DNA from 2 places in the Streptomyces sp. ISL-99 genome. Region 1 is predicted to be linked to the other one. Evidence: riboswitches for the same ligand, from Rfam matches in the RefSeq annotation. Region 1 holds a riboswitch; the other holds the start of a gene.

Region 1 (9,675 bases):
CCGGCGATGATCCCGAAGACCGTGCCGAGCGCGACGGCGAAGAGGGCCGCGAGGAAGGCGACCAGCAGCGAGATCCGGGCGCCGTAGACGAGGCGGCTGAACACGTCGCGGCCGTTGACGGGTTCGACTCCCAGCAGGAAGTCGGAGCTCATGCCGCCCCAGCTGCCGATCGGCGTGCCGAACAGCGGGTCGATCTTGTCCTCGTGGAAGTCGTTCGGCGGGTGGCCGAGCGCGCTCACAATCAAGGGCGCGAACACCGCGACCAGGATCAGGAACAACACGACGACGCCGCCGGCCAGCGCGACCTTGTCGCGCTTCAGACGCACCCATGCGATCTTCCAGGGCGAGCGGCCTTCGATGGCTTTCGCCGGAACATCGGCCGCGACGTCAACGGCCGCGGTCTCCGCCGCGCTCGTGTCGTGCAGTGGTGCCGTCATCGTGGTGGGGACCCCTCTCGGCTCGGCCGACGGGTGGTCGGCCCGCGCCTGCCGCTGTAGCGGCTTGTTCGCATCGCAGGTGCAAGTGGTGCGGAAACGTGCGGAAGGTGCTCAGAAGGTGCTCGGACAAACGCAGTTGAGACGGGGAAAGCGGGTCGTACACAGGACCGACGTTCCTTGTTGCGGGAGTCTTCAATGAGCGCGCGATCACCCGCCAGCCCTGACGGGCAATGGATGCGTAACCGTGATGTGGCCTGTGGTCTTCCGTTATCCGGACGCCGTGATCGGCTGAGCGGATCAGAAGCGGCCTATTGCACCAGACCGGACATGCCGCCCAACGGCCGTTATGGGCCGTGGAATTGGGCTATGGGTGCCGTGGCGCCGGGTCGGGAGGCGCGGGTCGGGAGGCCGGGAGGTCGGCTCAGTAGGCGCGCGGGGCCGGGTAGCCGTAGCCACCCTGTGGGGCGGCGGAGGAGGGGGCGGCGGGCGCGTGCGCCTCGCGGGCGTAGAACGGGCGGGCGTTGGCGCGCAGCCACATGGAGACGGGGTCGTACTCGTCGGACATCGCGACGGTGGACACGGGCAGGCCGTCGGGAACCACGCCGACCGACTGCTGCATCATCGCGCGCACCGCCTCGACGGACGGCTGGCTCGTGTCGTAGAGATCGAGACCGATGGCCAGATACGGCGCCCCGAGCGCCGGCTGCACCCACGCGCGGCGCAGCGAGCGGACCGCGGGCGTACGGTGGGCGTTCTGCGTGAGCAGGGCGTAGAACTGGGGCATCTCGATGGCCGGTTCGGAAAGCCGCAGCGGTCCGGCGGGCATCCGGTCGAGTCCGGTCGCGATACGCCGCAGATCGAGCCAGGGGATGCCGACGCCGCCACCGGGGGCGTGCGGATTGAGCCAGATGCCCCAGCGGTCCGGGAAGAGGGCGCGCGCGACGTCGCGCGCCGGCACCACTTCGTACGCCCGGCTCCAGCCGCTCGCGGCGAGCTCCTGGGCGGAGGTGACGCACGGCGCGTAGCCGAGGCCGTCGACGTCCATGTTTCCGTACTGCGCGTCGGGGGATCCCGCCTGGCCGTGCCAGAGCAGCATCCAGACCTGGCCGCCCGCCGGGTCCGCGAGGGCGCGCAGCAGCGCCTCGTACGCGTCGTACCGCCCGGGTGTCACCTGGCGCAGCATGTGCTCGACCTGCCCGGCCGCCGCAGTGCCTGACGCGCTCACCCTGGGTCCCGCCCCTCTTCGATCCACCGTGTCGGTTGTCGACCAAGCTTAAGCGGCAGTACTGACACAGAGCACGAGTCGGGCACGAGTCGGGTACGAGTCAGGCGCGCGTGTAGAAGGGTCGCACCTTCTCCAGCATCCAGCCGGCGACCGGGTCCTGCGCCACGTCCAGCAGGACCAGGTTGACCTCCCAGGGCACCTGGACGCGGCCGAGCGCCCGGCCGAGGGCGTCCATCGGGGCGTTGGGGTCGGCGCCCTCCCAGGTGGACAGCTGTACGCCGACGAACAGCGCAGGGGACTCGCCTTCGATGCTCGCGAGCGCCCGACGGGCGGTCAGCACCACACCGCTCTCCTCGAACTCCCCGGCCGCTGCGGAGAGGAAATCGATCGGCTCCTCCTGCCAGTCCGGCTCGAAGAGCCGCACCCTGCCCCCACTGGCCGGTCCGTCCAGCGGCGTACGGCCGGCCCGGCAGAGCTCGGCGACGGCGGGCGGCGGCAGTGGCACGCCGACCGCGCCGTCCGGATTCACCGCGATGCCGAGCTGCGGCGGCAGGCCGCGGGCGAACTCGCGGGCGGGCGCCACGGTGAAGGACATGTGGGGCCCGGCGCACTGGCGCAGCTGTTCCTCGGAGCTGTACACGGGGACGTACGCCTCGCCGTGGATCAGCACGGTGGGCAGGTCGAGGTTCGGGGAGTCGGGCCCGCCGCCGGAGGGCAGCGGCACCCACACCTGGCTGCGCCCCAGCACCTCGACGATGCGGCCGCCCGCGCCGGGGTTGCCGAGTGAGGCGCCCAGCACCTCTTCGAGCTCGTTGCCGGGCCAGCCGCTGCCGCCGTGCGGGTGGGCGGGTATCGGGAAGTCGGGGAAGTCCACGGCACGACTTTAACGCGGCGCGCGGCGTGCCCCGGAGCTCTGTCCCGGACCCCGCTCCTCACACGCCGGAGGGGCTGGATGTGCCGGGCAGGGGAGGGAAGTCGATCATCGTCAGCGTGCCCGCCGCATCCCGGTCGAGCAGCACCGCCGACGCACAGCCCACCGGCAGCCGGCCCGCCTCCGCGTCCCGCACCAGCCGGCCCACCGCCCGCCGGTGCCGGGCGAAGGCGTATCCAGAGACTCCGCGGCCCCGCTCCTGCTGCCCGGCCCGCGCCACATCGGCCGTCACGTCGAGGAGGACCAGGTGCAGCGCGACCCCCCGGCGGCGGGCGTCGCGCGCCAGCCAGCGCCGTACCCACGCCTGCGTACCGCAGTCGTGCACCACGACGCCCTCGCCCGAGCGCAGCGCCCGCCACAGCCCGGCGTAGTGCGCCGCACGCACCAGGGGCCGGTAGAGCGCGTACGGCAGCAGCCGGGGCATCCGCGCGTCCCAGCGCTCGCGCGCGTCCTGCGAGTCGATACGGTGCGCCGCCGCGCTCGCCGTACGCCGGATCAGGGTGCTCTTGCCGCTGCCGGGCAGGCCGGACACGACCACCGTGTCACCGGCCGCGAAGGCGAGTACCCGCGGGCTGCGCCCCTCGCGCTCGCGCAGATCACGCACGGTGGGCGCGGGCCGGCGGGCGGCGGCCCTGACCGGCGCACCCTGCTGCGCGGGCACCGCACGGTGCGCGGTGCCCGCGGTCGTCGCGTACGCACCTGACTGCTGGAACGTCATCGTCTTCCCCCTGTCGGGTGTCCCCCACCCTTCCCCAAGAAGTGTAAAGAAAAGGTAATGCGCCACAAGTCCATTTCCGGATCTGTCCAGGTGCTGTCCAGGTGCTGCCCGGGCGCCGCCCACGTGCAATGATGTGCGCGCCAACTGCATACCGGCCGTTTGAATCCGCGCGGGAGAGTCCGAAGCACTGTGTGCCGAGGACGCCGAAGGAGCAAGTTCCTCCCTTGAATCTCTCAGGCCCCGTACCGCGCGGGCGAGGCAGATCTGAAAAGCGGGCCGCTTCGTCGCGGCTCCACCCAAGGTGCAAGCCGAGACCGTCACGCTCTCGGTGAACCTCTCAGGTTCCGATGACAGATGGGGAGGATTGTCCTCGCCTGTCATGCCCTGGGAGCCCCACACATGAGCAATGTCCCCCGTCACACCGCCCTCGACGCGCTGCATCGTGCGCTGGGCGCGACCATGACCGACTTCGCGGGCTGGGACATGCCGCTGCGGTACGCCAGCGAGCGCGACGAGCACAACGCCGTACGCACCCGCGCCGGCCTCTTCGACCTCTCCCACATGGGCGAGATCACCGTCACCGGCCCCCAGGCCGTGAACGCCCTCGACTACGCACTCGTCGGCAACATCGGCACGATCGGCCTCGGCCGCGCCCGCTACACGATGATCTGCCAGGAGGACGGCGGGATCCTCGACGACCTGATCGTCTACCGCCTGGCCGAAACCGAGGCCCCCGAATATCTGGTCGTCGCCAATGCCGGAAACGCCCAGATCGTCCTCGACGCGATCACCGAGCGCGCGGCCGGTTTCGACGCCGTCGTACGGGACGACCGTGACGCGTACGCCCTGATCGCCGTCCAGGGCCCCGAGTCCCCCGGCATCCTGAAGTCCGTCACCGACGCGGACCTCGACGGGCTGAAGTACTACGCCGGCCTGCCCGGCACCGTCGCCGGCGTCCCCGCGCTCATCGCCCGTACCGGCTACACCGGCGAGGACGGTTTCGAGCTGTTCGTCGCCCCGGCCGACGCCGAGAAGCTGTGGCAGGCACTGACCGACGCGGGCAAGGACGCGGGTCTCGTCCCGGCCGGCCTCTCGTGCCGCGACACCCTCCGTCTGGAAGCGGGCATGCCGCTGTACGGACACGAGCTGACCACCGCGCTGACCCCGTTCGACGCGGGCCTGGGCCGGGTCGTGAAGTTCGAGAAGGAGGGCGACTTCGTCGGCCGCGCCGCTCTTCAGGCCGCCGCCGAGCGCGCCGAGACCGCCCCGCCGCGCAAGCTCGTCGGCCTCATCGCGAAGGGCCGGCGTGTCCCGCGCGCCGGTTTCCCCGTCGTCGCCGACGGCAAGGTCATCGGCGAGGTCACCTCCGGCGCCCCGTCCCCGACGCTGGGCAGGCCGATCGCCATGGCGTACGTCGACGCCGCGCACGCGGCGCCCGGCACCTCCGGCGTCGGCGTCGACATCCGCGGTACGCATGAGCCGTACGAGGTCGTCGCGCTGCCGTTCTACAAGCGCCAGAAGTGACCCCCCGCACAACCTCCCCGTTCACCACCACTCCCCCGCGTACAGGAGAATTCAGGTCATGAGCAACCCCCAGCAGCTGCGTTACAGCAAGGAGCACGAGTGGCTGTCGACCGCCGAGGACGGCGTCGCGACGGTCGGCATCACGGAGTTCGCGGCCAACGCGCTCGGTGACGTCGTGTACGCCCAGCTCCCGGCGGTCGGCGACACGGTGAGCGCGGGCGAGACCTGCGGCGAGCTGGAGTCGACCAAGTCGGTCAGCGACCTCTACTCCCCCGTGAGCGGTGAGGTCGTCGAGTCCAACCAGAACGTCGTCGACGACCCGTCGCTGGTGAACTCCGCCCCGTTCGAGGGCGGCTGGCTCTTCAAGGTGCGCGTCACGGACGAGCCGGACGACCTGCTCTCCGCCGACGAGTACGACGCCTTCTCCTCCGGCAACTAAGACCTCGAACGGGACCGTGATGACGCTTCTCAACACTCCCCTGCATGAGCTCGACCCGGACGTCGCCGCCGCCGTCGACGCCGAGCTGCTCCGCCAGCAGTCCACCCTCGAAATGATCGCCTCGGAGAACTTCGCTCCGGTCGCCGTCATGGAGGCCCAGGGCTCCGTACTCACCAACAAGTACGCCGAGGGCTACCCCGGCCGCCGTTACTACGGCGGCTGCGAGCACGTCGATGTCGTCGAGCAGATCGCGATCGACCGCATCAAGGCGCTCTTCGGCGCCGAGCACGCGAACGTACAGCCCCACTCGGGCGCCCAGGCCAACGCCGCCGCGATGTTCGCGCTGCTCAAGCCCGGCGACACGATCATGGGTCTGAACCTGGCCCACGGCGGTCACCTGACCCACGGCATGAAGATCAACTTCTCCGGCAAGCTCTACAACGTGGTCGCGTACCACGTGGACGACGCCACCGGTGAGGTCGACATGGCCGAGGTCGAGCGGCTCGCCAAGGAGTCGAAGCCGAAGCTGATCGTGGCCGGCTGGTCGGCGTACCCGCGTCAGCTGGACTTCGCCGCCTTCCGCCGCATCGCGGACGAGGTCGGCGCGTACCTCATGGTCGACATGGCGCACTTCGCCGGTCTGGTCGCCGCGGGCCTGCACCCCAACCCGGTGCCGCACGCCCACGTCGTGACGACGACCACGCACAAGACCCTCGGCGGCCCGCGCGGCGGAGTGATCCTCTCCACCGCCGAGCTCGCCAAGAAGATCAACTCGGCGGTCTTCCCCGGTCAGCAGGGCGGCCCGCTGGAGCACGTCATCGCCGCGAAGGCCGTCTCCTTCAAGGTGGCCGCGAGCGAGGAGTTCAAGGAGCGCCAGCAGCGCACCCTGGACGGCGCCCGCATCCTGGCCGAGCGCCTGGTGCAGGCCGACGTCACCGAGCACGGCGTCTCCGTCCTCACCGGCGGCACGGACGTCCACCTGGTCCTCGTCGACCTGCGGAACTCCGAGCTCGACGGCCAGCAGGCCGAGGACCGTCTCCACGGGCTCGGCATCACGGTCAACCGCAACGCCATCCCGAACGACCCGCGCCCGCCGATGGTCACCTCGGGTCTGCGGATCGGTACGCCGGCCCTGGCCACCCGCGGTTTCCAGGCCGAGGACTTCGCCGAGGTCGCGGACATCATCGCCGAGGCGCTGAAGCCGTCGTACGACGCCGAGGCCCTGTCCGCCCGGGTCACGGCCCTGGCCGGCAAGCACCCGCTTTACCCTGGTCTGAAGTAGTTACGTACGACACAGACTGAATAACGGGGCACCGCGCACACTGAACAGTGAGTGCGGTGCCCCGCACCGTGTTGCCCCGCCCTAGATCATCTGCACCACTCCCGCAGGCAGACAGCGGCGTCTACCCACCCTTAGGAGTCACCCCGTGGCCATCTCGGTCTTCGACCTGTTCTCGATCGGCATCGGCCCGTCCAGCTCCCACACGGTCGGCCCGATGCGCGCCGCCCGCCTCTTCGTGGGCCGCCTCAAGAACGACGGCCTGATGGCCCACACCGCCTCGATACGCGCCGAGCTGTTCGGCTCGCTGGGCGCGACCGGCCACGGCCACGGCACCCCCAAGGCCGTCCTGCTCGGTCTGGCGGGCAACTCCCCGCGCACGGTCGACGTCGAGACCGCCGACGAGGAGTTCGAGCGGATCAAGGCGGACAGGCGGATCAACCTGCTCGGCGTGCACGAGATCGGCTTCGACTTCGACGAGGACCTGATCCTGCACCGCCGCAAGGCCCTGCCGTACCACGCCAACGGCATGACCCTGTGGGCGTACGACGCCGAAGGCACCCCCCTCCTGGAGAAGACGTACTACTCGGTGGGCGGCGGCTTCGTCGTCGACGAGGACGCGGTGGGCGAGGACCGGATCAAGCTCGACGACACCGTACTGAAGTACCCCTTCCGCACCGGTGACGAGCTGCTGCGCCTGGCGAAGGAGACCGGCCTGTCGATCTCCGCCCTGATGCTGGAGAACGAGAAGGCGTGGCGCAGTGAGACGGAGATCCGCGAGGGCCTCCTTGAGATCTGGCGGGCGATGCAGGACTGCGTCGCCCGCGGCATGTCCCGGGAGGGCATCCTGCCGGGCGGTCTGAAGGTGCGCAGGCGCGCCGCGAACACCGCGCGCAAGCTGCGCTCCGAGGGCGACCCGCTGGCCCTGTCGATGGAGTGGATCACGCTCTACGCGATGGCGGTCAACGAGGAGAACGCGGCGGGCGGCCGCGTCGTCACCGCCCCCACGAACGGCGCCGCCGGCATCATCCCGGCAGTCCTGCACTACTACATGAACTTCGTGCCGGGCGCGGACGAGGAGGGCGTGGTCCGCTTCCTGCTCTCCGCGGGCGCCATCGGCATGCTCTTCAAGGAGAACGCCTCGATCTCCGGCGCCGAGGTCGGCTGCCAGGGCGAGGTCGGCTCCGCCTGCTCGATGGCGGCGGGCGCGCTCGCCGAGGTCCTCGGCGGCACCCCCGAGCAGGTCGAGAACGCGGCCGAGATCGGCATGGAGCACAACCTGGGCCTGACCTGCGACCCGGTCGGCGGCCTGGTCCAGATCCCGTGCATCGAGCGCAACGGCATGGCGGCGGTCAAGGCCGTCACGGCGGCGAAGATGGCGATGCGCGGCGACGGGAACCACAAGGTGTCGCTGGACAAGGTCATCAAGACCATGAAGGAGACCGGCGCGGACATGTCGGTGAAGTACAAGGAGACCGCGCGGGGCGGGCTCGCGGTGAACATCATCGAGTGCTGAGGTTCTCGGCCCTGACCAGCGCGTTTCGTTCTTTCGGCGCTGTCAGGGCCTTCCCTGTCTGCACAGCGGAAAGTCCCTGGAAAATCCCTCGGACAGACCTGAAAGTCCCTGAAAGTCCCTGAAAAGTCCCTGGGAAATCCCACGGGATGGCCGTCTGGCCTGGGGGTTCGTGGCACCTACTCCACGACGGACGACCACGACAAGTACCGCCGAATGGTCTGGGCGATGAGCGTGAAGCCTGTGATCGCCCGCCGCGGGGTTCCTCACAGATCCGGACTCGGAGTCCACCGCTGGTGGCCGAACTGACCGTCGACTCCTTCACCTCTGGCTCATTCCGGTATAAATAGGATAATCAACCTATTTGTGGGATGGCGCGCGTACCCACCGCCCATCACCGTCACAGGACAGGCAGGCCAGGTCATGGCGAAGAAGCCGGAGTCGTCCCAGCCGTCACACGGCGAGGGGCCGAGCAGGCACCAGGGCAAGCATCAGCACGGCTGGGCACCGGATGTGGACGAGACGCGCCAGCAGGACAACCCGAGCGCGCACCGTTCGTTCCATCCGGACGAGTACGCCCCCGGGAAGGGCCCGGGCCGGAAGGTCTCCCGAGAGGAGAAGACGCCAGTGCCGGGGGACACGGCCAGGAGCCTCAGCGACCGGGGAGAGGACCACGCCCGGGCGAACGACGAGGAAGGCATGCACGACCGGGGACGCAAGGGCCGCTCCCGGCGCCCCAGCGGCAGCAAGGACGCCTCCGCCTTCACGGGCGTGGACCCGCAGGACCCGCCCGACAAGCACAAGCGGGGTTAGAACAGCCCGGCTCGCGCCGCCGCGCCCCCGCGGCGGCGCGAGTCGGGTGGGCGGTCAGCAGATCCGGGGCAGCTGTTCCCCGATCGGCAGGTCGATCACGCGTGTGCCCCCGAGGCCCGTGCGGGCCACCACCATGCCGGGGTGCGCCTCCACGGCCTCACCGATCACCGTCGCCGCCGCGCCCAGGGGGTGCGCGCGCATCGCGTCCAGAACCGCGTCCGCGTGCTCGCGAGGGACGAACGCGACCAGCTTGCCCTCGTTGGCCACGTACAGCGGATCCAGGCCCAGGATGGCGCAGGCATTGGCCACGGTCGGCGGGACAGGAACGCCGCGTTCCTGGATGACCACACCGGTGCCGGAAGCGGCAGCGATCTCGTTGAGCGCGGCGGCCAGGCCGCCGCGGGTGGGATCCCGCAGGACATGCAGGTCGGGGGTGACCGCCAGCATGGCCTCGACGAGTCCGCCGAGAGCCGCGCAGTCACTCTCGATCTCGACGCCGAACTCCAGGCCCTCGCGCACACTCATGATCGTCACGCCGTGGACGCCGATGTCACCGCTGACGATCACCACGTCGCCGGGGACGACGCGCTGCGGCCTCAGGTCGACCCCTGCCGGGATGAGACCGATTCCGGAGGTGTTGATGTAGATGCCGTCCCCGTGACCGGCTTCCACGACCTTGGTGTCGCCGGTGGCGACTTCCACCCCCGCTGCCCGCGCGGCCGCCCCCATGGCCTCGGCCACGCGTGCCACCACGGCGACCTCGACGCCCTCCTCCAGGATGAATCCGCAGGACAGG
Region 2 (9,675 bases), on a different contig from region 1:
CAGGTGGAGTGGACGACCACCTCGCCGGACGACCTGACACGGGTCGGCCGTGAGGAGTCCACCATCTTCGGTGGTGACGGGCGCGGCGGCTTCATCATTCCCGAGTTCAGCAGTGTCTTCGACGGCGCCGCCGCCTTCGTGCGGCTGATCGGGCTGGTGGCCAGGACACAGCTCACGCTGAGCCAGATCGACGCGCGGATACCGCGAGCCCATGTGCTGCGGCGTGATCTTGCCACGCCGTGGGCCGTGAAGGGGCTCGTCATGCGCCGCGTGGTCGAGGCCGCCGGAGACCGGTTCGTGGACACGACCGACGGCGTGCGTGTGGTCGAGGCGGACGGGCGCTGGGTGATGGTGCTGCCCGACCCCGCGGAGGCTGTCACTCATCTGTGGGCCGAAGGGCCCGATGACGATTCGGCCCAGGCGCTGCTCGACGAGTGGTCCGCGGTCGTGGACAGTGCAGGTCACTGAGGTGTGACCGGTGTGCCGGACGGAGTGTGACAACGCCGTCCGGCACACCGGAGGGGCCATTCGGCGGTAGCTGCTGCGACGTGCGACGATGTGCGGCATGTCGCAGCAGTCCCCTGATCGGAGCACGTCTTCGCCACCTCGGCGCCCCGACGCGTCCATGTCGCTGCTGACCAATGTGATGGACCACAGCCTCGACGACGGATACGCGGAGGCGACCGCCCGCAGGAAGGCAGACGGCAGCGCGGGCATGCCGCGCACGCTGCGCGCGAAGCTCGGACTGGCGGCCGGACTGGTGCTCGCCGCTCTGGTCGTCACGGTGGGTGCGGCGCAGGCGCGGATAGAGGCGCCGGTGATCGCCAAAGAGCGTGAAGAGCTCATCAACCGCGTGGAGGCGGAGACTTCGGCGGCGGACTCGGTGGAGCGGAACGTCGAGAAACTCCGGACCGAGGTGGGGGAGCGGCAGCGCAAGGCGCTCCAGAAGCATGGTGGTGACCAGGGCGGGCTGGTGGCGCTGCTGTCCGGGGCGACGGTGGTGCAGGGGCGTGGGGTGAAGCTCGTCGTCGACGATGCCAAGGACAGCGACGAGGACGGCGGCGGGCCTCGGGAGAGCAGCAGCTTTTCCGACACGGGCCGGCTGCGGGACCGGGACATGCAGCGGGTCGTCAACGGTCTGTGGTCCTCGGGCGCCGAGGCGGTGGCCATCAACGGGCAGCGGCTGACATCCCTGTCGGCGATCCGGGCCGCCGGCGACGCCATACTGGTCGACAACAGGCCGCTGGTGCCGCCGTACACGGTGCTGGCGGTGGGGGACGGGCAGCGGCTGAGTACCGCTTTCCAGGACAGCGCCGATGGCCGGTACCTGCATGTCCTGCAGGAGAGCTACGGCATCAGGACGAGCATTTCCGCTCAGGAGCAGGTACGGCTTCCCGCCGCGCCGAGCCTGATCGTACGTACAGCAGAGCCGCTGGTCGCGGGCGCCGGGCAGGCCGCGGCCAACACAGGGAAGGGCACATCGTGATCGCCGTACTGGGCCTCGTCGTGGGAGTCGTGGTCGGGCTGTTGGTCCGGCCCGAGGTGCCGGCCGTGGTCGAGCCGTATCTGCCGATTGCCGTCGTCGCGGCGCTCGACGCGGTCTTCGGTGGCCTGCGGGCCATGCTCGACGGCATCTTCGTCGACAAGGTCTTCGTCGTGTCCTTCCTGTCGAATGTCGTGGTGGCGGCCCTGATCGTGTTCCTGGGGGACAAGTTGGGCGTCGGTGCGCAGCTGTCCACGGGTGTGGTCGTGGTGTTCGGCATCCGGATCTTCTCCAACGCGGCGGCGATTCGCCGTCACGTGTTCCGGGCGTGAGGCAGATGAGTACAGAAGACAACCCCCGGCGCGACGAAGAAGAAGCGCAGGCTCAGGATCCGGCTCAGGAGCCGGCGACGGGGCGTCAGCGACTGCTCGCGGGGCTCTGGCCGCCGCGTGTCACGCGGGCGCAGCTGATCGTGGCGCTGCTGCTGTTCGTGCTCGGGCTCGGACTCGCCATCCAGGTCAGGTCGACCAGCGACGACAGCGCGCTGCGAGGAGCGCGCCAGGAGGACCTGGTGCGCATCCTCGACGAGCTGGACGACCGTACGCAGCGGCTCGAGGACGAGAAGCAGAAACTCGACGACCAGAAGACCGAGTTGGAGAACAGCTCGGACCAGGCGGAAGAGGCCCGCAAGCAGACGCTGGAGAAGGAACGTCAGCTCGGAGTGCTGGCAGGCACGGTGGCGGCGCAGGGGCCCGGAATCACGTTGACGATCACGGACCCGCACTCCACGGTCGAGGCGGACATGCTGCTGGACGCGATCCAGGAACTGCGGGCGGCGGGCGCGGAAGCGATCCAGATCAATGACGTCAGGGTCGTCGCGGACACGTACTTCCTGAACAGCGGCGGCGGCATCCAGGTGGACGGGAAGAAGATCGCAGCCCCGTACCGCTTCGAAGTGATCGGCAAGCCGCAGGATCTGGAGCCCGCGCTCAACATCCCCGGCGGCGTCGTTCAGACGCTGGAGGAGGAGCGGGCGGTCGCTACCGTCACCCGCTCCGGGAAGATCGTCGTGGATGCCTTGCGACCGGCGAAGCAGCCTGACTACGCTCAGTCGTCACCGCGGTGAGGCGGGGACGCATGGGGGCACGGGGACAAGGGCATGAGGTTGCGGGGGGTCGGCGCATCGAAGGTGTGGTGCGTGGTGGAAACTGTTTGGTGGATACGGACGTTGTGAAGATGTCCGGTTCGGCAGGTGTGTTCATTCAGGGTTCGTCCTGCCCCACGGGCGGGTCTGTTTCAGTCAAGGGGAATCGCCCGTGAAGTTGTTTGCGAAGTTGTTCGGCAAGAGTGCACGCGAGGACGGTGCGAACAGCACTGCCCGTCACCGTGCGCCGCGTGGTGAAGAAGTTGAGGGGCAGGGTGGCGAGCGGCCGCTCTTCCGGGACGAGGTCGCTGGTCCGGGCGGCGGCATTTCGGGTGGGCCGGGCGCGTCGTCTGTTGACCCCGCCGGTCCCGGCCGCATAGGTTTCGGGGAATCAGCCTCGAGTACGGGTGGAGAGTTTTCCTCGGATCCGTACGCATCCGATGCCTCCCAGGGGCAGCCGCGGCAGGAGGATCCGTCCATGTCGGCCTTGCCGGTTTGTACGAGGTGCGGGCACCGCAATGCCGAGGCCAGTCGTTTCTGTTCCAACTGCGGGGCACCGCTGCGGCCCGGAGTGGCCGCCGAGCGTCCCTCGGAGACGACGTCGACGATCTCCATCTCCGGGCTCGAGGCGTACGAGGCCGAGGCGACGGGACAGACCGCCGCTCCCTCGCTCTCGCCGGAGGCCCAGGCGGCCGTCGATGCCCTTCCGCTCGGTGCGGCGCTGCTCGTGGTGCGACGCGGTCCGAATTCGGGCAGCCGCTTCCTCCTGGACAGCGAGCTGACCACGGCCGGCAGGCACCCGCAGAGCGACATCTTCCTCGACGACGTGACGGTGTCGCGTCGGCATGTGGAGTTCCGCCGGGGCGCGGACGGCGGATTCACCGTCTCCGATGTCGGCAGTCTCAATGGCACCTACGTCAACCGTGAGCGGATCGACTCGGTCCCGCTGTCGAACGGCGACGAGGTGCAGATCGGTAAGTACCGGCTGGTCTTCTACGCGAGCCAGCGGGCCATCTGACCCGTACGGGAAGGTCCATGCAGCGAACACCGACGGGCGGTGCCGGAAACGGCACCGCCACCGCGGGCGACCGGCTGGTGAGTATCGGCACCGTGCTGAACCTGCTGCGTGACGAGTTTCCCGAGGTCACCATCTCCAAGATTCGTTTTCTGGAGACCGAGGGGCTCGTCGAACCGCAGCGGACCGCCTCCGGCTACCGCAAATTCAGCCCCGACCATGTCGAGCGGCTGGCCCAGGTGCTGCGTATGCAGCGCGATCACTACCTCCCGCTCAAGGTCATCCGCGAGCACCTCGACGCGCTGGAGCGCGGTGAGCAGGTGCGGCTTCCGGCTGCCGGTGGGCCGGGGGAAGCGGACGACGGCGCCCCCGACAACGGGACGGACCGCCCGACCGCGGCCCGGATCGGCCGGGAGGAGCTCCTGGCGGCCGCCGAGGTCGGCGAGGAGGAGCTCGAGGCCTGGGAGTCGTACGGCTTGATCTCGCCCCTGCCGGGTGGCGGCTACGACGCCGAAGTCGCCACGGTGGCCAAGCTTGTCGCTGAATTTGGCCGGTTCGGACTGGAGCCGCGGCATCTGCGCGCGGTGAAAGCGGCGGCGGATCGCGAGGCCGACCTGGTCGAACAGGTTGTCGCGCCGCTGCGCCGGCACCGGAATCCGCAGACCAGAGCCCATGCGGAGGCTACGGCCAAGGAGCTGGCCGAGCTGTCCGTCAGGCTCCATTCGGCCCTCATCCAGGCAGCACTCGGCGTGCGGCTGCACTGAGCTTGGGGGATCCCGACTACCCAAACCTGCCAGGCACGTCCTAGGGTTGCTGTGTGAACGAGCTCGACGTCGTAGGTGTCCGGGTAGAAATGCCCTCGAACCAACCGATCGTGCTCCTGCGCGAAGTGGGAGGCGATCGGTACCTCCCCATCTGGATCGGGCCGGGGGAGGCGACCGCGATCGCCTTCGCCCAGCAGGGGATGGCCCCTGCCAGGCCGCTGACCCATGACCTCTTCAAGGATGTACTGGAAGCGGTCGGCCAGGAGCTCACCGAAGTCCGCATCACCGACCTGCGGGAAGGGGTCTTCTACGCCGAGCTGGTCTTTGCCAGCGGAGTCGAAGTGAGCGCGAGGCCGTCCGACGCCATAGCGCTTGCGCTGCGTACCGGAACGCCGATCTACGGCAGTGACGGGGTGCTGGACGACGCGGGCATCGCGATTCCTGACGAGCAGGAGGACGAGGTGGAGAAGTTCCGCGAGTTCCTCGACCAGATCTCTCCCGAGGACTTCGGGACCAACAGTCAGTGAGCCGCGCGCCAGGCGCTGTCCGCGCATTCGAGTAGCCTTTCCCGGAAGCGAGGCACGGGAAACCACTCTCAGGGTGATTATCACTCGGCGTGCCGAGTGTGGCGATCGTTGACGCACCCCGGGTGACTGCCTACCGTCGACAGGGCAGGTCAAGGACGGAGGTCGGCGTGAGAAGCAGCGGCGACGGTACGGTGGCGGGCGGGCCGTATCCGCTTCACGGCAGTGTGGTCGACCCTCTGGCGGGGCGGCAGGGCGTGACCTCGGCCACGGGCGGGGCGACGGCGGCCGACGACAGCACCCAGAGCATCGGGTACCGGGGGCCCACCGCGTGCGCGGCGGCGGGGATCACGTACCGGCAGCTCGACTACTGGGCGCGTACGGGACTGGTGGAGCCGAGCGTGCGACCGGCTTACGGGTCGGGCACGCAGCGTCTGTACAGCTTTCGCGATGTGGTCGTCCTCAAGATCGTCAAGCGCTTCCTGGACACCGGTGTCGCGTTGCAGAACATTCGCGCCGCCGTCCAGCACCTGCGCGCCCGCGGATTCCAGGACCTGGAGCGGATGACGCTCATGAGCGACGGCGCGACGGTGTACGAGTGCTCGTCGCCCGACGAGGTCGTCGAACTGCTCCAGGGCGGCCAGGGCGTCTTCGGAATCGCCGTGGGCGTGGTCTGGCGGGATGTGGAGAGTGCCCTGTCCCAGCTGCACGGCGAGCGCGTCGACACCGGCGAGACGCTGGTCGGGCACAACCCCACCGACGAGCTCGCACGGCGCCGCAACAAGGCCGGCTGACCGGGCGCTCCGGCTTTCCGCAGCGCCGGAGGCCGCCGATTGTCAGTGCCGTACGGCAGCATCGATGGTGTGAGATCCGCGCCGACCATCCTGCATCTGGACATGGATGCCTTCTACGCCGCCGCAGAGCAGGCAGCGAAGCCGAGTCTGCGCGGAAAGCCCGTGGTGGTCGGCGGTATCGGCACCCGTGGGGTCGTCGCCACCGCCTCGTACGAGGCCAGGCGCTTCGGGGTGCATTCCGCGATGCCGGTGGCCCAGGCGCGCCGGCTGTGTCCGAACGCCGCTTACCTGATGCCGCGCTTCGCCCTCTACCGGTCGGTGAGCGAACAGGTCATGGAGCTTCTCGGCCGGCTTTCCCCGTTGGTGGAGCCGCTGAGCCTGGATGAGGCCTTCGTCGATCTGGAGGCGGGCGGGGTGGCGGACGACTCGGTCTCGGCCCGCAGGGCCGGAGAGCTGCTGCGGGTGGACATCAGAGCTGTCACGGGGCTCACGGGGTCTGTGGGGCTCGCGGGGTCCAAGATGCTCGCGAAGATCGCGTCGGAGCAGGCCAAGCCGGACGGTCTTGTGCTCATCGAGCCGGGGACCGAGCGGGAGCTGCTGGGACCCATGCCGGTACGGATCCTGCCCGGGGTCGGGCCCGCGACCGGCGAGCATCTGCGGCGGGCGGGGATGACGACCGTCGCCGACCTGGCGGAAGCGGGCGAGGACGAGCTTGTACGGCTGCTGGGGAAGGCGCACGGGGTCTCGCTGTACCAAATGGCCCTCGGGCACGACGATCGGCCCGTAGTGGCCGAGCGGGACGCGAAGTCGGTGTCGGTCGAGGACACCTTCGAGGTCGATCTGCACGACCGGGTCCGGGTCAGGAACGAGGTGGTACGGCTGTCCGACCGGTGCGTGCAGCGGCTGCGGGCGGCCGGGCGCTCGGGCAGAACCGTGGTGCTCAAGGTGCGCAGGTACGACTTCTCGACGCTGACGCGCTCGGAGACGCTGCGTGGGCCGACGGACGATCCGGCAGTGGTGCGGGAGGCCGCGGGGCGGCTGCTGGAGTCGGTGGACACCACGGGCGGGGTGCGGCTGCTGGGCGTCGGAGTCACCGGGCTCGCCGACTTCACTCAGGAAGACCTCTTCGCGCAGGTGGCGGGTGAGCTCGCGGAGGCGGCGGAGGAAGCGGAGGACAGCGAGGCGGGCGGGGCGGGCGGTGGCGGGGAGCCGGTGGCGCCGGTGCCCGAGCCACCACCGGAGCGCCGGTGGCTGGCCGGGCAGGACGTGCGGCACGCCGAGCACGGAGCGGGGTGGGTGCAGGGCAGTGGCGTCGGGCGGGTGACGGTGCGGTTCGAGGAGCCGACATCGCCGCCGGGGCGAGTGCGGACCTTCAAGGTGGACGATCCGGATCTGGTGCCCTCGGATCCGCTCCCGCTGGTGAGGGTGGCCGGCGATCAGGCGGGGTCGTCGCCGGCCAGCCGCCCGAAGTCCCGGTCGGAGGTGGCGGACTCGGAGGAGGCGGCGTCGGGAGAGGCGATATCGAGCCCGTAGTGGTGGTAGAGCTGCAGCTCCTGCTCGGGGGAGAGGTGGCGGCCGACCCCGAAGTCGGGGGCATCCCTGATCAGCGCGCGGTCGTAGGGCACGCGGAGGGAGTCGTCGACGACCTTGCTGGGCTCCAGGGGGACGAAGGCGTCCCGGCTGAAGAGGCCGGTGCGTACCGCCGCCCATTCGGGGACGCCGGTGGCGTCGTCGAGGTACACCTCGTCCACCGTTCCGATCTTGTTGCCGTTGCGGTCGAACGCCTTGCGGCCGATCAGGCTGCGCGGATCGATGTCGGTCTGCACGGTCCCTCCAACTGATCGCAGCTGCTCCCTAGACCCTACGAAAGGGCACAACTGTGGACTCGGCCACTCGAGGGATCGACGACGGGCCTCGCTGGTAGGCTGGCCAGTGGCTGCTGACCCCGTGCGGGAGAGTCTCCGGTGAACGTGCCGGAGGCGCCGAAGGAGCAACTCCTCCCCGGAATCTCTCAGGCCCACGTACCGCACGGACGAGGTCACTCTGGAAAGCAGGGCGGGCGTCGGACGGGTATGTGCTCGAAGAGGGCACAGCACTTGTTACGGATCCCTTCCTCACCGACGGTGAAAGCCGGAACGACCCCGACGTCAGCGACGTCCCCACGGTCTTCCGGTGAAGCTCTCAGGTTGAGATGACAGAGGGGGAGGCCGTCCGGGTACCCGTGCCGTGGTGCCCCTCGCAGGTCGCGTCAGACCAGGAGGCCTTCCGCAGATGACCGCAAACCGCATTCCGCTCTCACAGCTTGAGCGTGGCATCCCCTTCGAGCAGCGCCACATCGGGCCCGATGCCGGAGCTCAGGCCAAGATGCTTGCCCAGGTCGGTTACGGCTCGCTCGACGAGCTGACCGCGGCCGCGGTGCCGGAGGTCATCAAGAGCGCCGAGGCGCTCGGACTGCCCGACGCGCGCACCGAGGCCGAAGTCCTGGCCGAGCTGCGCACGCTCGCCGACCGCAACCAGGTGCTCGCCCCCATGATCGGGCTCGGTTACTACGGCACCTTCACGCCGCCGGTCATCCTGCGCAACGTCATGGAGAACCCGGCCTGGTACACGGCGTACACGCCCTACCAGCCGGAGATCTCGCAGGGCCGTCTTGAAGCGCTGCTCAACTTCCAGACCATGGTCGCGGACCTGACCGGACTGCCGACCTCGGGCGCGTCGCTGCTCGACGAGGGCACCGCCGCCGCCGAGGCGATGTCGCTCGCGCGCCGCGTGGGCAAGGTCAAGAACGGCGTCTTCCTGGTCGACTCCGACACGCTGCCGCAGACCGTCGCCGTGATCCGGACCCGCGCCGAGCCGACCGGTGTCGAGGTCGTCGTCGCCGACCTTTCTGACGGCATTCCGGCCGAGATGGCCGAGCGCGGTGTCTTCGGTGTGCTGCTCCAGTACCCGGGTGCCTCCGGTGCCGTACGGGACATCAAGCCCGTCATCGAGCAGGCCCACGAGCTCGGGGCGATCGTCACCGTCGCCGCCGATCTGCTGGCGCTGACGCTGCTGACCTCGCCCGGCGAGCTCGGCGCGGACATCGCGGTCGGCACCACCCAGCGATTCGGCGTGCCGATGGGCTTCGGCGGTCCGCACGCCGGGTTCATGGCCGTAAGGGAGAAGTTCGCGCGCAGCCTGCCGGGGCGGCTCGTCGGTGTCTCCGTCGACGCCGACGGGAACAAGGCGTACCGGCTGGCGCTCCAGACCCGTGAGCAGCACATCCGTCGCGAGAAGGCCACCAGCAACATCTGTACCGCGCAGGTCCTGCTCGCGGTGATGGCCGGCATGTACGCCGTCTACCACGGCCCCGACGGGCTGCGCGGCATCGCCCGCCGCACCCACCGGTACGCGACGCTGCTCGCCGAGGGCCTGCGCGCAGGCGGCGTCGAGGTCGTCCACGGCGCGTACTTCGACACGCTCACCGCACGCGTCCCCGGCAGGGCGGCCGACGTCGTCGCCGCGGCCCGCGAGGGCGGCGTCAACCTGCACCTGGCCGACGCCGACCACGTCTCCATGGCCTGCGACGAGACGACGGGCCGCGCGCAGATCGCCGCGGTCTGGGCGGCCTTCGGGGTCGACGCCGACATCGAGGCGCTCGACGCGAAGGTGGCCGACGCGCTGCCCGAGGGGCTGCTGCGGAGCGACGAGGTCCTCACGCACCCCGTCTTCCACCAGCACCGTTCCGAGACCGCGATGCTGCGCTACCTGCGCAGGCTCGCCGACCGCGACTACGCGCTCGACCGCGGCATGATCCCCCTCGGCTCGTGCACGATGAAGCTGAACGCGACCACCGAGATGGAGCCGGTCACCTGGCCGGAGTTCGGTGCGGTCCACCCCTTCGCGCCGGTCGAGCAGGCCGAGGGTTATCTGACGCTCATCCACGAGCTGGAGGAGCGCCTCGCCGAGGTG

The links. Region 1 has a riboswitch for glycine ahead of gcvT (glycine cleavage system aminomethyltransferase GcvT). Riboswitches for the same ligand answer to the same signal wherever they lie in the genome.
Region 2: linked by a shared signal. The riboswitch ahead of gcvP (aminomethyl-transferring glycine dehydrogenase) and the one ahead of gcvT (glycine cleavage system aminomethyltransferase GcvT) in region 1 are both predicted to bind glycine.

Annotation. Positions count from the first base shown of each region.
Region 1 is NZ_JAGGPC010000003.1:74,190-83,864, forward strand. Features, by position in the region: gene J7E91_RS01685 (ABC transporter permease) at 1-437, opposite strand, end outside; gene J7E91_RS01690 (enhanced serine sensitivity protein SseB C-terminal domain-containing protein) at 859-1,662, opposite strand; gene J7E91_RS01695 (enhanced serine sensitivity protein SseB) at 1,763-2,536, opposite strand; gene J7E91_RS01700 (AAA family ATPase) at 2,595-3,311, opposite strand; glycine riboswitch at 3,472-3,569, shown strand; gene gcvT (glycine cleavage system aminomethyltransferase GcvT) at 3,711-4,835, shown strand; gene gcvH (glycine cleavage system protein GcvH) at 4,894-5,274, shown strand; gene glyA (serine hydroxymethyltransferase) at 5,294-6,556, shown strand; gene J7E91_RS01720 (L-serine ammonia-lyase) at 6,702-8,069, shown strand; gene J7E91_RS01725 (hypothetical protein) at 8,490-8,879, shown strand; gene hypE (hydrogenase expression/formation protein HypE) at 8,934-9,675, opposite strand, start outside.
Region 2 is NZ_JAGGPC010000077.1:13,649-23,323, reverse strand. Features, by position in the region: gene J7E91_RS33025 (mannose-1-phosphate guanyltransferase) at 1-468, shown strand, start outside; gene J7E91_RS33020 (DUF881 domain-containing protein) at 566-1,486, shown strand; gene J7E91_RS33015 (small basic family protein) at 1,483-1,815, shown strand; gene J7E91_RS33010 (DUF881 domain-containing protein) at 1,821-2,609, shown strand; gene J7E91_RS33005 (FHA domain-containing protein) at 2,692-3,645, shown strand; gene J7E91_RS33000 (MerR family transcriptional regulator) at 3,663-4,406, shown strand; gene J7E91_RS32995 (bifunctional nuclease family protein) at 4,460-4,933, shown strand; gene J7E91_RS32990 (MerR family transcriptional regulator) at 5,101-5,724, shown strand; gene J7E91_RS32985 (DNA polymerase IV) at 5,794-7,257, shown strand; gene J7E91_RS32980 (PRC-barrel domain-containing protein) at 7,161-7,550, opposite strand; glycine riboswitch at 7,665-7,761, shown strand; gene gcvP (aminomethyl-transferring glycine dehydrogenase) at 7,996-9,675, shown strand, end outside.